3 regions of the Paenibacillus sp. cl130 genome follow, and region 1 is predicted to be linked to each of the others. Evidence: predicted binding sites of a transcription regulator. Region 1 holds the regulator's gene; each other region holds the start of a gene.
What was found. The regulator Rex, encoded in region 1, represses fermentation and respiration genes when NADH is low (regulators of the CRP and FNR family bind a similar motif). The targets are predictions, from matches to a motif close to TTGTGAAATATTTCACAA.

Region 1 (3,290 bases):
TAGGTTTTCCTTCCACTTTTTGAAAAGGAACCCACACCATTATATTTTCATTCTGTGCATTTTTCCCTTGAACCACCCAATATACCTGATCCCACACAGACTTCCATGTTTGAGTCGTGCTAACCAGACCACCTGATTGCTTGGCCTTAATGATAGCGGCATTTTCCTCAGCCACCTGGTCTTGAGTAACATAGGAATAATACCAGAAAATGCTGATCAGGATCAGTATCACGGCCAAAATGGCGACCGCTATCCACTTTTTCTTATTTTTCAAACCCGTGCTTCCTCTCTAAGGGGATGTGACACCTAAATTAGCGCGACAGCAGCCCTTCAAAGGCGGCTTGTGCCTCATGTTTGATACGTTCCTCGTCCATAGTCAGGCATTCGCCGTTTTTCACAACCTGGCGACCGTCTACCCACACATGAGCCACGTCCTTGGCGCTTGCAGAGTATACCGCATGGGAAATAAGATCTGTACGCGGCAAGAAATGTGCCTGATTCAGATCCAACGCGATAAAGTCAGCCTTGTTGCCCGCTGCCAACGCTCCTACTTCTTTTAAACCAATCGACTTTGCACCGTATTCTGTTGCAAGACGCAGCGCTTCACTTGCAGGAACTGCCGTAGGGTCACCGGATACACCCTTGTGAATAAGTGCCGCCAGACGCATTTCCTCGAACATATCCAGGTTATTATTGCTGGCAGGACCATCCGTTCCGAGAGAAACAGTAACCCCTGCACGCAGCAATTCAGGCACTCTGGCCACACCACTTGCCAGCTTCAAGTTGCTACCAGGATTATGCGAAACCGCTACACCACGTTCAGCCAGTAAAGCTATTTCTTCGTCGTTCAAATGAACGCCATGGGCAACAAGCGAAGGACGGGAGAAAAAGCCAAGCTTATCTAAGTGTGCAACTGGACGCAAACCGTAGTCGCGTACGTTTTGCTCCACTTCGGCGATCGTCTCAGACATGTGCGTATGCAGTGGCAAGTCCAGATCATGCGCAGCTTGTACGAATTTTTCAATAAACGCAGGTGGACATGTGTATGGCGCGTGCGGAGACATCATCGTTGTAATACGCCCGTCTGCTTTACCATGCCAGTTACGCGCAAAAGTCACGGCCTCAGCCAGCTTGATTCGCTGTTCTTCTTCCGAGCATAGTCCAATTGCTCCACGCATCAGACTTGCACGAATACCTGACTCTTCAGCTACACGAGCCACCTCATCCATATGATCGTACATATCCAGGAAGGTCGTTGTTCCACCTTTCAGCATTTCCAGCACAGACAAGGACGTACCCCAGTACACGTCCGTAGATGTAAACTTGGCTTCCATAGGCCACATTTTCTCCTGAAGCCATACTTGAAGTGCCAAGTCATCTCCATGCCCACGCAGCAGAGACATCGCCGCATGACCATGAGTATTAATCAGACCAGGTAAAAACAATAGCCCCTTACCATCGATCGCTTCCGTCTCTTCCTCACCCGCAGGCAAAGTTTCGCCAATATAAGTAATACGGCTATCCTCCACAATCATAAAACCATGGACTACCCCAGCTTCTGATCCATTTACGGCAAAAGAGCCGTTTTTAATCATCCATTTATTCACTGTCATATTGTGTTTCTTCCTTTCCGTCCTCCAAATAATAAGCGAGGCTAAGCAAATCAGTTGTAAAGTCTGTGGCATGAATCCGAATGTTGGCCGGTGCCTTGAGAGTAGTCGGTGCAAAGTTCAGAATCGCTCCAATTCCGCTCTCAATAAGCCTGTCAGCCACGTGCTGTGCTTCAAAATCAGGTACGGTAATAATCCCGATTCGAATGTTTTTTTCTCTCACAGTGGCTTCCAGTTCATCCATCGGTTGAACGACCAATGTATTGATCTTGGTCCCTACCTTATCTGGAAACGCATCAAATACTGCTACAATCTTCATATTGTCTTTTAAATAAGCGTTATAATTCGAAAGGGCTTGCCCCAGATTACCCGCACCGACCAATACGACATTAATTTGCTGGTCGATTTTCAGGATATGGCGTATTTTCTCAATTAAATAAGAAACATCATAACCGATACCCTTCCGACCAAAATCTCCAAAATAGGCGAGATCTTTACGGATTTGGGCCGGGTTCAAATCTAGCCTCTGTCCCAACTCTTGAGAAGAGACCGTAGCCACCTCCCGTTTGTGAAGTGCATTCAGATAACGTAAATATACGGGTAACCTCCGTACGACAGCCTCTGAAATTTTATCTGATTTCATACTTGCTCCCCCTAATTGTAACGAACATACTTAGTGTCCGTCCGTTATGCCTCTGTCTCCGGGGCGGATTGGAGCCATTCGGCGATGCGGGGCACCATTTGCTCCGATGGCATATGCTCCATTTTTGGTCCCGGTAACGAGTACAAAAAGTGCTTTCCGTAATAGGATTCGATCACACGCGTATCGTAAACGATAACGACCCCGTGGTCGCTCGCTGTACGTACTAACCGACCAAATCCCTGTTTGAAGCGAATGACCGCTTGTGGTACAGACAGCTTCATAAATGGATTCTTCTTCTGCTGCTGAAGCAGCTCGCTTTTTGCCTCCAGCAACGGGTGATTCGGCGGTTGAAACGGCAAGCGAACAATGGCCAGACAAGTCAGAGCCTTTCCTGGAATATCGACGCCTTCCCAGAAGCTGCTGGTTCCCAGCAATACAGAAGCTTTGGCTTCCTGAAAACGGCGGGTTAGCTTGCTGCGACTCCCACTGTCCACACCTTGTCCCAGCACAGTAATTTCGCTGGATGCTAAGGCCTCTTTGAGCGGCTCATACACTTGCCGGAGCATCCGATAGGAAGTAAACAGAACGAGCATTCTCCCCCGCGTCGCCTGAGCAGTCGCTCCTAGAGAGCTAACGAGCATATCTACAAAGTGTGCATCTCCTACACTGCCCTTCACGCTTGGGAAATCCCGTGGAATGACCAGCAACACCTGATCCCTGTAATTAAAGGGTGACGGGAGCTGCGAAGTCATCAGCCGCTCTTGATCTGCGGCCTCCTGCAAGCCGAGCTGATCGATCATGTACTGAAACGACTTATCTACCGATAAGGTAGCAGACGTCAGAATAATGCTTCTTTTTTTGTCAAAAAACATTTCTTTCAACTGGCGGCTCACATCGACGGGCACCGCATAAAATTGCAATGATTTACTACGGAATTGCCCACTCGCTTCGAGCCAGTATACGGTTGTTTCATCATCGAGTCGGATAAAAAAGCGCAAATTTTCTCGGATTCCCGCCAAATCCTTGAGCAGACCCGT
Region 2 (3,290 bases), 160 kb from region 1:
ATGCATGTAGTGAATAACATTCAAAGTGTTCATGTACAGTTTTGCCAACCATTCCATCATAGGTTTGAAGCGGCTCAACACTTCTTCATATTCCAGAACTTCGCCTGTAATGGCTGGGAATTCAGGCCCTACTTGGACGCCAGATTTTTCATCTTTACCACCGTTAATTGCATACAGCAGAGCTTTAGCCAAGTTGGCACGAGCACCAAAGAATTGCATTTGTTTACCGATTTTCATTGCCGATACACAACAAGCAATACCATAATCGTCTCCATAAATCGGACGCATCAGATCGTCATTCTCGTACTGAATGGAGCTAGTTTCAATAGAAACTTTCGCACAATATTTTTTGAAGCCTTCAGGCAATTTTTCCGACCACAGTACAGTCAGATTCGGCTCCGGTGCAGGTCCCAGATTGTAGAGGGTGTGCAGGAAACGGAAGCTGTTTTTAGTTACCCGAGTTTCTCCAGTTACGGACATACCACCAATGGACTCAGTAACCCAAGTTGGATCTCCACTGAACAGTTCATTATAGTCAGGTGTGCGCAAGAACTTAACAATACGCAATTTCATAACAAAATGATCGACCAGTTCTTGAGCTTGTTCTTCTGTCATTGTACCCTCTTCCATATCACGTTGAGAGTAAATATCAAGGAAGGAAGATACACGTCCTAAGGACATTGCTGCACCATTTTGTTCTTTGATTGCTGCAAGATATCCAAAATATACCCATTGGAAAGCTTCTTTCGCATTGTTAGCAGGTTTTGAGATATCAAAACCGTGTTCAGCAGCCATTTGTTTCAGTTCATTCAAAGCACGAATTTGTTCGGAAATTTCCTCACGCAGACGAATTACATCTTCTTCCATGGAATCAACTTCAAGGCTTTTCAGTTGCAGTTTTTTATCTTGGATCAAGAAGTCTGCACCATACAAAGCTACACGACGATAGTCACCGATAATACGACCACGACCGTATGCATCTGGCAGACCAGTAATGATACCAGCTTTACGAGCTGCTCTCATTTCATCTGTATAAGCGTCAAATACACCTTGGTTGTGAGTTTTACGAATATGAGTGAAGATATCAATGATACTTTCTGGTACTTCAAAACCATAGGCTTTGCAAGCGTCGATCATCATCCGAATTCCACCAAACGGCTGCAAAGAGCGTTTGAATGGAGCATCTGTTTGTACACCGACAATTTGCTCTTTATCCCGGTCCAGATAACCCGGCTTATGTGAAATAATAGTGGATGGCGTATTCACGTCTACATCAAGCACGCCGCCGTTTGCCAGCTCTTTTTTGGTAAGATCGGATACAATATCCCACAGTGCAGTTGTGTTGGCGGTAGGACCAACCAAAAATTCTTCATTGCCAACATAAGGTAAGATATTGGTTTCAATAAAATCGTTGACGTTGACTTCTTTAGTCCATTTGCCTTTTTTAAAACCTCTCCAGCCAGATTGTTGCTCTTGTAATTCTCTCTCAATCACCGACATGTAAATCCCTCCAAATTGTTTGGTCTTCCGGACTTGTGATTTTTTTCACGATAAAGCTATTTCTTGAGCCCGGCCTGTTCACCGATGCCTTACGCTCAGTGTCGGGACCTTTCTTACACCCTTATTGTAGAATAATGATAGAGTGTAGTATGTGATAAAAATCACAACATGAGTGATTTTTATCACTTTATTTTCCCTAGCTTCGCGCCTATATCCTTAGCCTTGCCGTTCACCTCCCTTCCCAAACCAACAGGCCCTCTATATAGAGAGCCTGCATCGGTATTGAACGAGAAAATGCTTTTTCACAAGCCTCTTCGTACCTATTATATTATTGGTCAAAACGTCCGTAGAAGGCATTGCGATAGACATCAGCCAACTCCGTAACCAGTGGCAACTTCGGATTCGCAGTTGTACATTGATCTTCAAATGCGCGGTCAGCCAGATAGTCTACACGTGATTCGAAATCCTTCGCATCGAAACCGATTTGTTGGAACGATTCCTCGATACCGAGTGTTTTGTTCATCTTACGGATTGCTTCGATCAAGCTGTTAACCCCTTCTTCGGTGGTGCGTGCAGGCAGTCCCAGTATGCGCGCGATTTCTGCATAACGCTCATCCGCAACAAAGTGCGAATATTTAGGGAACGAAGCAAATTTTGTCGGTTTTTTCGCATTATAGCGAATAACGTGCGGCAGCAAAATGGCATTCGTGCGGCCATGCGCTGTATGGTATTGTCCACCCCATTTATGTGCAAGACTGTGGTTAATACCCAAGAATGCATTAGCAAACGCCATACCAGCAAGTGTGGAAGCATTATGCATTTTTTCACGAGCCAGCTTATCACCGATCAGAGCCGATTGTTCTAGGTATTGGAATACCAATTGAATGGCTTTAATTGCCAGACCATCTGTGTAATCATTAGCCATTACGGACACGTAAGCCTCGATAGCATGTGTCAGAACGTCCATACCTGTGTCCGCTACAGCTGTTTTAGGCAGCGAATATACAAACACTGGGTCAATAATTGCCACATCAGGAGTCAACTCATAGTCAGCCAGCGGGTACTTCGTGTTACCCAGGTTTTTGTCCGTAATTACTGCAAACGATGTAACTTCGGAACCTGTACCCGAGGTTGTAGGGATAGCTACAAATTGTGCTTTTTGGCCCAGACGTGGGTACTTGTAAATCCGTTTACGGATATCCATGAATTTTTGTTTTAAGTTATTGAAATCAGTATCTGGATATTCATAGAACATCCACATGCCTTTAGCCGCATCCATTGGCGAACCGCCGCCCAGTGCGATGATGCAATCCGGTTGGAAACGTCTCATCATTTCTGTACCACGTTCTACCGTAACTGTCGATGGATCTGGCTCTACTTCAGAGAACACTTCGATAGCTACCGGTGTTTGGCGTTGATGCAGATAATGAATAACACGATCCACATATCCCAGTTTTACCATCATAGGGTCCGTGATAATGGCTACACGTGTGATATCAGGCATTTTAGCAAGATACTGTGTCGAATTTTTTTCAAAATAGATTTTGGAAGGTACTTTGAACCATTGCATATTCACCGTCCGTTTCGCCACCCTTTTCACATTAATCAAATTGACTGCCGATACGTTCGACGAAGTCGAGTTACGACCGTACGAACCGCAACCGAGTGTCAACGAAGGAAGATTGGTGTTGTAAATGTCGCCAATCGCACCATGTGTGGAAGGTGCATTTACAATGATACGTCCTGTTTGCAGACGGTTTGCGAAGCGGGCGATAACGTCCTCATCGTTC
Region 3 (3,290 bases), on a different contig from region 1:
CATCCTTTTGAATGTTCGCGTGCAATCGCTCATTTACAAAACGGGAATCTCCCTCATTTTCATAGGTATCCGGGTTAATCATTCCCAGATAGTAATTCAGCGCTGGCCGACATTTGGAGCATCCTTCATCATTATGCCAACCCAGTACATTCATAACTTCACGCGTTGTTGTCAGCCCTTTGGTTTTGATCGCTTCCACAATCTCGTCCCGACTCAAAGTTGTGCAGCCACATATTCCTTGCTTGGCTGACGTCTTGAAGCTGTCTCCAAGAACGTACTGCAGAATTTGCTCTACAACCGGCTTACACCCTCCACAGGAACGCGTTGCTCCGGTACATGCCTTAATTTCATCGACTGTGGTCAGTCCATTATCATTAATCGCATCCACAATCGTCTTTTTGGTTACACCGTTACAGCCACAGACAATTTCGTCATCAGCCATCGTTTCAGCGGATAATGATTTCGCCCCGTCCTTGCTGCATCCAGTACCCATGATCTGTCCATATATCTCATCTGTCATCAATGTTTGCTGACGCACATATTTTTGAAGGCTAGCAGATTCGCTCACATCGCCAAACAGTACAGTTCCAACAATCTTATTTTCACGAAGCAGCACTTTTTTGTATGTGCGCTTCCACTCATCCTTTGCCACAATCACCGTATGTTCAGGCTGGGTTATGAATTCGCCAGCTGAGAAAACATCCACCCCTGAAATTTTGAGCTTGGTGGAAACCACCGATCCCATATAACCTTCAGTATCCGCACCTGCCAAATGTTTGGCAATTACACTCCCCTGTTCAAACAGCGGAGCTACCAAGCCGTAACAGGTTCCGCGGTGTTCAACACATTCCCCTACAGCATATACATCCGGCACGGAGGTTCTCATCAAATCATCGACTACAATACCACGGTTCGTTTCCATACCACTTTGCACAGCCACCTGAATATTAGGTTTGATCCCGACGGCCATAACGACCAAATCCGCTTCCAGCTCGCTTCCGTCTGAAAACCGCAGTCCTTGTACCCGATCTTGACCGTACACCTCCGCAGTTTGCATTTGCATAGCAAACTTGATTCCCTGGCGTTCTAGTTCTGTTTTCAGCATCGCAGAGGCTTCCCGGTCCAGCTGGCGTTCCATCAAATCCTCCATTAAATGAACGACCGTAACATCCATACCCAGGTTGACCAAGCCTTTAGCTGCTTCCAGCCCCAATAGGCCTCCACCAATGACAGCTGCCTTTTTAAAGGTCTTTGCTGCCTCAAGCATTGCCGAGCAATCGGCGATATCTCTGAAACCGATGACACCCGGTAATTCTTTACCCGGAATAGGCAGAATAAATGATTGTGAACCAGTAGCTACCAAAGCTACATCGTAATCAATTTCCAGTCCGTCTTCGGTGCGAATCTTCTTGTTCTCACCGTCAATGCTTTTCACCATTTTTCCTGTATATAAAGTAATCCCTTGATCCGCGTACCATTGCAAATCGTTCAGTATGATATCATCAATCGTTTTACTACCTTCCAACACATAAGAGAGCATGATCCTGTTATAGTTCGGATGCGGCTCATTTCCCAGGACCGTAATTTCATACTTATCCGTTAATTTCAAAATTTGTTCGACCGTATTGATACCAGCCATCCCGTTCCCTATAACCACAAGTTTTTGTTTACTGTTTATCATATACCGGTTCCTCCATTCATTCGACGATGCTTCCTATCCGACGACATCTCCTACGTTCCTATGAATATTGCTTATGCTTCTATTTTAATGCAGCAGATAGAGCTATATGTGATTAGAATCACAATGTAGTTCAAATTAAAAATATTTAGGGATTTCCCTATTCTGCTTCAAGGGATAAAGGTAAGCAGCTGAAATTGAGTTAAAAAAAAGGACCAGCTAGCTGGTCCCTTAGTTTAATTTATGAATGATGGACTTTGACTCAAATGGGAGAAATATTCAGCAACTTCCCGTGCAGCCCGGGATGGACGCCAGCCGCGATTTTTTCCATCTGTGTACTATGAACCATAAGAAATTTATTTTTCTTAGTCAGCAGTAGGTTCCCCCGGCTACCTTCTCCCGCTTCAAGTGGCATATTCGTTCCTGCCGGAAGGATCACAATCGTCAAATATCCTTCACTGTCAACTTTACAGGGAGCATAATGAAGTGTCGTTGAATATATCTCGACAACCGTGTTTTTAGGCTGAAAAAACACCTGAACATTTGCACTGTCATAGGAATTGTCCTCAATGTCCTGTACTCTGCCGACAAGATGAATACAGTCTGTAGCGGCAATCACCACCTCGCTGCCCTGATGATATTCCAGCCCGGTCAGACCCGTATTCTGACCTGCGCAAAAACCAGCCTGAATTGGAAGTTGGCCGTACACCTCATCTTGAATCCGGTGAATTACACCGAAGTCTTCGAGTTCTGCGACCGAAGGTACATAATGGTTTCCCTGATCGGGTACGCTGGTCGTTTCTTTTGCATACTTGATAAGCTCTGTGGTATTAAAATGAGGCAGCAGCCTTCCATACGGGCGGAATGCTTCGCTCATTACCTCATAAATGACCAAAGGTGCATTGATTTGATTTAGTCTTTCCGTAGTCTTCATAGCTTGACCTCCAGCAATGAATCTCCTGTGTACACTCGGTTATTTCCCAGCACCTTAACGTCAGAGTATTCGGCTGTATTCGTCACAATAATCGGTGTAGTCATGTCATAGCCCAGAGCTTTAATTGCTCCAATATCAAACTCGACCAGCAGTTGACCTTTGGTAACCCGATCCCCTTCTGAGATATGCGTTTTAAAATGCTGTCCTTTCAACTTGACGGTGTCCATACCGATGTGAACCAAGATCTCCGTTCCTCCATCCGATACAATACCAATCGCATGGCCTGTACGGAAGGCATTAGCTATAGTTCCGTTGAATGGAGAGAGCAGTTTGCCATCCTCAGGCACAATAGCAACGCCTTTACCCATGGCTCCAGTAGAGAACACTTCATCAGATATCTCGGATAACGGTTTGACAGTACCCGTCAGCGGGCTGGAAATATTCTCGTTCGTTAGCGCAGGAGCTGGGGTTGCAGCTTCTTTCTTCTCTTCATGGACTGCAATCATTTCTGTTTCCATGGAATCATTAAATCCAAAGAAATACGTGGTAATGGCTGTGAATATATAAGCTACGATAATGGCAATTACGAATCCGGCAAATCCTGTGCCGAAGAATATCGGCAGGGATGCCAAGCCCGGTATACCTGGAGCAATTGCCACGGAACCCGCCGCACCTGTG

Region 2: pflB (formate C-acetyltransferase) is a predicted target of Rex. The motif match lies at 1,534-1,551, and genes of this name have one in related genera.
Region 3: nirB (nitrite reductase large subunit NirB) is a predicted target of Rex. The motif match lies at 1,788-1,805, and genes of this name have one in related genera.

Annotation. Positions count from the first base shown of each region.
Region 1 is NZ_FOYG01000002.1:137,353-140,642, forward strand. Features, by position in the region: gene BM358_RS06955 (cell wall elongation regulator TseB-like domain-containing protein) at 1-274, opposite strand, end outside; gene BM358_RS06960 (amidohydrolase) at 312-1,613, opposite strand; gene BM358_RS06965 (redox-sensing transcriptional repressor Rex) at 1,600-2,253, opposite strand; gene dinG (ATP-dependent DNA helicase DinG) at 2,298-3,290, opposite strand, start outside.
Region 2 is NZ_FOYG01000002.1:295,216-298,505, forward strand. Features, by position in the region: gene pflB (formate C-acetyltransferase) at 1-1,500, opposite strand, end outside; gene adhE (bifunctional acetaldehyde-CoA/alcohol dehydrogenase) at 1,829-3,290, opposite strand, start outside.
Region 3 is NZ_FOYG01000005.1:295,961-299,250, reverse strand. Features, by position in the region: gene nirB (nitrite reductase large subunit NirB) at 1-1,681, opposite strand, end outside; gene BM358_RS16005 (DUF4867 family protein) at 1,941-2,612, opposite strand; gene BM358_RS16000 (beta-glucoside-specific PTS transporter subunit IIABC) at 2,609-3,290, opposite strand, start outside.